DNA from 2 places in the Chryseobacterium sp. GM_Chr_2 genome. Region 2 is predicted to be linked to the other one. Evidence: riboswitches for the same ligand, from Rfam matches in the RefSeq annotation. Region 2 holds a riboswitch; the other holds the start of a gene.
The links. A riboswitch is a leader RNA that binds a small molecule or an ion and turns the genes downstream of it on or off. The one in region 2 is predicted to bind thiamine pyrophosphate.
Positions count from the first base shown of each region.

Region 1: it holds a riboswitch for thiamine pyrophosphate, as region 2 does, so the genes downstream of both, pnuC (nicotinamide riboside transporter PnuC) here and thiS (sulfur carrier protein ThiS) in region 2, are expected to answer to the same signal.

Region 1 covers NZ_JALNUD010000003.1:33,904-37,324, reverse strand. The annotation lists gene ssb (single-stranded DNA-binding protein) at 1-263, opposite strand, end outside; gene OXQ85_RS05710 (hypothetical protein) at 498-1,538, opposite strand; gene pnuC (nicotinamide riboside transporter PnuC) at 1,525-2,124, opposite strand; TPP riboswitch at 2,149-2,255, opposite strand; gene OXQ85_RS05700 (EthD family reductase) at 2,386-2,697, opposite strand; gene OXQ85_RS05695 (methyltransferase) at 2,700-3,421, opposite strand, start outside.
Region 2 covers NZ_JALNUD010000006.1:109,684-113,104, reverse strand. The annotation lists gene panB (3-methyl-2-oxobutanoate hydroxymethyltransferase) at 1-237, shown strand, start outside; gene OXQ85_RS11310 (hypothetical protein) at 241-567, shown strand; gene OXQ85_RS11305 (RNA pseudouridine synthase) at 568-1,248, shown strand; TPP riboswitch at 1,817-1,916, shown strand; gene thiS (sulfur carrier protein ThiS) at 1,977-2,183, shown strand; gene thiC (phosphomethylpyrimidine synthase ThiC) at 2,209-3,421, shown strand, end outside.

The DNA.
Region 1 (3,421 bases), on a different contig from region 2:
TCATCATATGAACGATACATCAATTTTCCTTCAATCGCAATTTCTTTTCCTTTTGTGACATATTTTTGAAAAATCTCCGCCGTTTTACCAAATGCAACCAGCGAATGCCATTGCGTTTCCTCAACCTTTTCACCTTTTGCATTGATATAATGATCGTTGGTTGCTAAAGATACATTTGCCTTTACATTACCATTTTCAAAGCTGATCATTTCAACTTCTTTACCTGTGAACCCAATAAGGGATACCGAATTTCTTAGTGACATAATTTCTGTTTTTTTAAGATTATTACTCAGATAAGAGACGCTCACCGTTTTCTCAAATCTCTGATGCAAAGATTGTTGAACAGTAAAATTAAAGTCGGTTGTAAACTATTTAAATCCATTTGTAGTCGTTTGTAAATGAATTTTAAAACACATCAAAATAACAAAAGCTTCCTGATAGAAAGCTTTTACTGAAATTATATGTCGAATAAATTTTACTGAATTAAAAGTAAATTTTTAACCGTTTAAAACAGGAAATTCACCATCTTCCAAAGCAGGTCTGAAATTAGAATGCATTGTCGCGGTAAAAAAATCACTAAAAATCTGATAAATCGCAGAATCTGTATGCGTTGCTTTTATTCCTAACTGAATATAGATTTGAAGAATTTTATGCGATAAATCTTCCACTACAAAAGTTCCAAATTGATGAATTTCGGATTGCTTTTCAGAAGAAATTATCTCTGAATTGTTTAAAGTGAATTCAATATCATCAGCAAAATTCAACGTTTTCTGTAGTTTTTCTTTAATTAAATTATGAAACGGATCTAAATTAAGATTTGGTCTGATAACATTCGCTTCTTCTAAAAAATGTGACGCTATACCTAAATAATTAACCAATAAAGTAAGATCCGCAAAAATTCTAAACGGAATCCTGTCTAAAGCATCATTGGTGAAAAATTCATCATAAATAAAACTATACTCTTCCGAAACTTTCACATTATTTACCTTAAAAGAATACGTTCCGGTAGCTTTCATCCCCATCGATTTCCAGGTGGGAATAATTTCAGCATCATTTTTAGAAATAATAAATGATCGGATAATTTCTTCACTATTTTCATCCAAAATTGACTGTCCGTTTTCTGTAAGTTTTGCATTTAAAGTAAAATGACTTAAATGTGGCGCGCCCGTTGCAAAATGCCAAAGTCCGTTGATTAGATAAATTCCGTCATCTTGTTTTTCTGCGGTTCCGTCGATCATTCCGCTTCCTCCGAAGCAGGTTTTAGAATTACTGAAAAGTTCTTTAGCAATAGTTGGCTTTAAGTTTCTTGAAAAAAAATTGGCTCCAGCGCATAAAGTGAGCATCCAGCCTAAGCTTCCGTCTGTTTTTGCCCATTCAAATAATAAAGATAAACCTTCCCCAAAACGATAGCCTAAACCGCCATATATTTTCGGAACCCAAACCTGAAGCAACCTTTGTTCGTGGATACAATTTATTATTGAATCCGAAACTTTTGTGACTCCTAACATTTCTCTTCTGATTTCACTAACTGTAAGCATCAACTTTCTTTTGATTTAAAATTTTTCTCCATTCCATATAAGCTGAAACCGCGACGATAAATAAAAAAGCCGTCAAAACCGCATAGAGATACAAATCTTTGTGAATCATCAACGGAATTGAAATAATATTGCTGATATTCAGTAAAATCCAGTTTTCAATTTTTCGTCTTGCCATCAGCCACATTCCAGCCCACGCAAAAGCGCTCACTAATGAATCCCAAATCGGCACATCAGAATCTGTATAGTGCGTCAGAAAAAACCAGAAAATTCCAAAAGTTGCCACTACAATTCCTACAGAAATCAGTTTTTCCGAATTTGTGGTTGAGGAAATGGCAGTTTCTTTATGCTGTTTTCCAAATTTCCAATATAACCATCCGTAAATGCTCATTACGAGGTAATAGAGATTTAAAGTAAATTCTGCATACAATCTCGACACAATCATAACATAAAGTGTCAGCAAAATTCCTGCGATCCCAAAAAGATAATTGTTTGAATTGTTTTTTCGAGCCAATAAAACCTGCACTACCGAAAATAAAACCCCGAACCATTCTGCCCAGGTTGTTTGTTGTAAAATGTCCTGCATCAAATTAACTTATATAAATTAAATGATGAGATGATAAATCAAAATCCCTACGTCGGCATTACCCGAATCAGGTGTGGAAGCCAGTTCCCGGGTATCATCTCAGCCGCTAAAACAAGCACCCCCCCATTGAGGGATCAAAGTTGATGCTTTTTTCTGAGAATAAAAAATCAATGATCATAATTTAGCTGAAATAATAAAAATAGCTTCTGAAAATATTTAGATTTGTATTTCAGAAGCCATTAGAGTAATAAAGTTAATTTAAATTTAAGTGAAGTTCTGCCAAACTATTACTTTACTGATTTGAATGACAGCTTTTACATTCGTATAGTGTACAGCGTCTTCTTCAAGGATTGTTTTATTAGGCAAAAAACAATTGTAAAAATGCTCGATTTCTTCGAAAAAAAGATGTCCAATAACTTTGTAAACAGAATCGGAAGATTCGGATTTCTCAATTCCGATCCCTTTCAAATAATTTCCAAAAACAGATTTTGATAAAGCTAAATGCTTTTCGGTATAGTATTCCATGTCAAACCAATCATTGTGTTTCACAGGATAAAATATGGTAATTTTAAACATATCTATACTTTTTCACATTCTACAATGCTAGAAATTTCTGTATTAGTTTGAATTAACTTTTTAAAAGTAAGCCCAGATTGCTCAACAAGATATTTAAATTCACTTAGAGTTCTCTCTTTTCCGGTTGTCATAGCCATTATATTAATATCCAACAACTTACCGGCATGAGGTTTATTTTCAGAATCATCAGGAATTACAGAATCTATGATTAATAATTTACTTCCGACAGGCATTGCTTTATAAATATTTTTTAAAATTCTGATTGATTCTTCATCGTTCCAATCATGTATTACCCATTTTGTCATATAAAGATCCTGATCAGCAGGAAGTTCTTCGAAAAAACTACCTCCCATTACCCTACATCTGTGTTTTATGTCGGGTGGAATTAAATTAACGGTTTGTTCCACTACATAAGGCTGATCAAAAACAATCCCGACGCTATCTGGTGCTGTGTCCAAGACGGCAAATAGTAGCGCTCCATTTCCACCGCCAATATCTGTAATCTTCTTATGGGGCTTGAAATCATAAACATCAATAATCGCTTTTAAAACTGCACCAGACATTCCCGCCATTGCTTTTGCTAAATTAGCTCCAGCTTCAGGATTTTGCTTATAATATTCCCATACCGGAATTCCATATGCATCGTCAAAAGGTACCTTTCCGGTTTTTACACCGTAAGTAAGATTTCCAAAAGCTTTGTAATGCTCTCCTAAATTTGCGAGTG
Region 2 (3,421 bases):
GATTTGGCTAAAAAAGTAACAGAATCTATTTCAATTCCAACAATAGGAATCGGAGCCGGACCTCATTGTGACGGTCAGGTTTTGGTGTATCACGATATGGTAGGAATGAACAAAGGTTTCAGTCCGAAATTTTTAAGAAGATATCTTGATTTATATACAGAAATCAGTGGAGCTGTTGCTCAATATGTGAAAGATGTGAAAGGTCAGGACTTCCCTAACGAAAACGAAAGTTATTAATTCATGAGAAATCAACAGTCTACTCAGGGAATTTTATCGATTATTGCACTGGTTTGCCTTGTAGCAGGTTGGTTTAATCTTTTTTCTCCCGATGTCAATACTTTATTGTCACGAAAAGTGTTCTATGTTTTAATCGGAGCAAGTTTTTTCCTGCAGGCACCTGCAATGAAAAATCAGAACTTCACCTATGCAATGTACGCTGCGGCGGCTATTTGTGTGCTTGGAGGTTTGTTTATTCCGCTGGGAACAAGATTAGAATCTATTAAAACCGTTGGGCTTTTGGGCGGAATTATTCTTTCAATTGCAAGCAGACCCAGCTATCGACAGTAAATGATGGAGGAGCAGATTGTATATGAAGACAATCATCTTTTGGTGATTAACAAGAAAGTAGGACAGCTCGTACAGGGTGACAAAACCGGCGATGATTCTCTGTTAGAATTAATCAAAGGTTTTATAAAAAAAAGAGATGCCAAGCCGGGAAATGTTTTTCTCGGTTTGGTTCATCGTATTGATAGGCCGACTTCGGGTTTGGTGATTTATGCTAAAACTTCAAAAGCATTATCGCGTTTAACTCAAATGGTTAAAAATCGCGAGGTCAAAAAGACATATTGGGCAGTTGTGGCTAAGGAAATGATTCCTAAAACGCAACGATTGGTTCATTATCTAAAGAAAAACGAGAAGAATAATAAAGCGATTGTTTTTCCCAAAGTTACAGATGGTGCAAAAGAAGCCATTCTTACCTATAATGTGATTAAAACGTTGGATAATTATCTTTTGTTGGAGATCGATCTTGAAACGGGAAGGCATCACCAGATCAGAGCACAGTTATCAAAAACCGGCGTTCCGATTAAAGGCGATTTAAAATATGGTTCGCCACGCTCCAATACCGATGGCGGGATTAATCTTCACGCCAGAAAACTGGAATTTATTCATCCGGTGACCAAAGAAAATATTGAAATCATAGCTCCCGTTCCGCAAAATGATGCGATTTGGAGAGCTTGTGAAGAGTAAATTATTAAAATAAAAGTTAGAAAAAGGAAACTGAATTATTCGGTTTCCTTTCTTATTTTTTTAGGAGCTATTTCCCGCTTTCCGCACTCGCTATTTTGTTAGTTTCGGCTCGGCGGCGAAGCCGCCGAGCCGAAACTAACAAAATGAGCTCAAACAAATGCTTCAATCGTGGCTAGACATTCGTCATGAATTTAAATATCCTCAAAAAACACTACGATTACCATCCAATAAAAACCTTAAGCCCACATTTTTTTCCACGAAATAGAAAACACAAAGATCTGCGTCATCCGCAAAATCAGCGAGATAAATTGAAACGCAAAGTTTTAATTTAAAATAAAAATATATTCAAGCGAGCAAAAAAGTACCAACAAGTTGATTTGATGGAGTTCTATTTTCAAGCTTCGCGAAGCAAATTCATTTGTCTTTGCTCATCTAAAAAATTAAAAATCAAAATCAAAAACTTTGCGTTTAAAATAAAAAAAATATTTTAACAGCTTCCATCCTCCATCTTCCCACTTCCATCCCACACAAAAAATTTTGCCCATTTCAAAAAAATGTCTAACTTCGCTCCACACTTTAGGGGTGTCTGTTGAACAACGGGCTGAGATTTTACCCTTTGAACCTGATTTCTAGATCATACTAGCGTAGGGAAAAGTAGATGACTTTTGCTGTACATTCTATTGTACAATAACAGCCATTCCTAAGGTGCATTTTAAAAAATGTTAGGAATGGAACTCACAATCAACCACACGACAAAAATTTTTGATGTACTTCCCGAAAATCTGGAAACACTTATTGCTATGGAATTACCTGAAAAGAAAAAAGGAATTGCCGTAGCGCTCAACAATCGCATTATTCCGCAGTCATTCTGGGCGGAAACATTCCTCAACAACAAAGATTCAATTTTAATTATCACTGCTACTCAAGGCGGTTAATTTTCTATAAAAAAACAAAAAATATATGGCTCATAACATCACCCGTTCGTCTTTTCCGAACTCAAAAAAAATCTATGTTGAAGGGAAAATTTATCCAATCAGTGTAGCGATGCGCGAAATACAACTAAGTCCGACAAAATTATTCAACGGATCATTAGAACATAATCCGCCAGTCACAGTGTACGATACATCAGGAGCTTACACCGATGAAAATTCTGAAATTAATATTGAAAAAGGACTTCCGAGAATCCGTGAACAATGGATTTTAGACAGAAATGACGTAGAAATTCTTGATGGAATCACTTCAGAATACGGAAAAGCGAGACTTGCAGATTCAAAATTAGATGAATTGCGTTTTTCTTATAATCATAAACCAAAAGTTGGGAAAGAAGGCCAACAAGTTACCCAATTATACTACGCAAAACAGGGAATCATTACTCCTGAAATGGAATACATTGCCATCAGAGAAAATCAAAGAATTGAGCAACTGGATTCGGTTTCAAAAGACATGGCTTTTCAACATCAGGGAAATAGTTTTGGAGCAAAAACTCCGAAAAATAAAATCACTCCCGAATTTGTAAGAGATGAAATTGCAGCAGGAAGAGCAATCATTCCTAACAATATCAATCACCCCGAAAGCGAACCGATGATTATCGGGCGAAATTTTTTGGTTAAAATTAATGCTAACATCGGAAACAGCGCAGTTTCATCGAGTATTGAAGAAGAAGTTGAAAAGGCAGTTTGGGCTTGCCGATGGGGAGCCGATACAATCATGGATTTGTCTACAGGAAAAAATATCCACGAAACCAGAGAGTGGATTATTAGAAACAGTCCGGTTCCGATTGGTACCGTTCCGATTTATCAGGCATTGGAAAAAGTAAAAGGTGTTGCAGAAGATCTAACATGGGAAATTTTTAAAGATACTTTGATCGAACAGGCTGAACAGGGAGTTTCTTACTTCACAATTCACGCCGGAGTTTTGTTAAGATATATTCATTTAACGGCAAAACGTGTGACAGGAATTGTTTCCAGAGGCGGTTCTATCATGGCAAAATGGTGCTTGTTTCATCACAAAGAAAACTTTTTGTACACGCACTTCGAGGAAATCTGTGAGATCATGAAAAAATATGATGTTGCTTTTTCTTTGGGAGATGGTCTTCGTCCAGGTTCGATTGCGGATGCCAATGACGAAGCACAATTTGCAGAATTGGAAACTTTAGGTGAATTAACAAAAATCG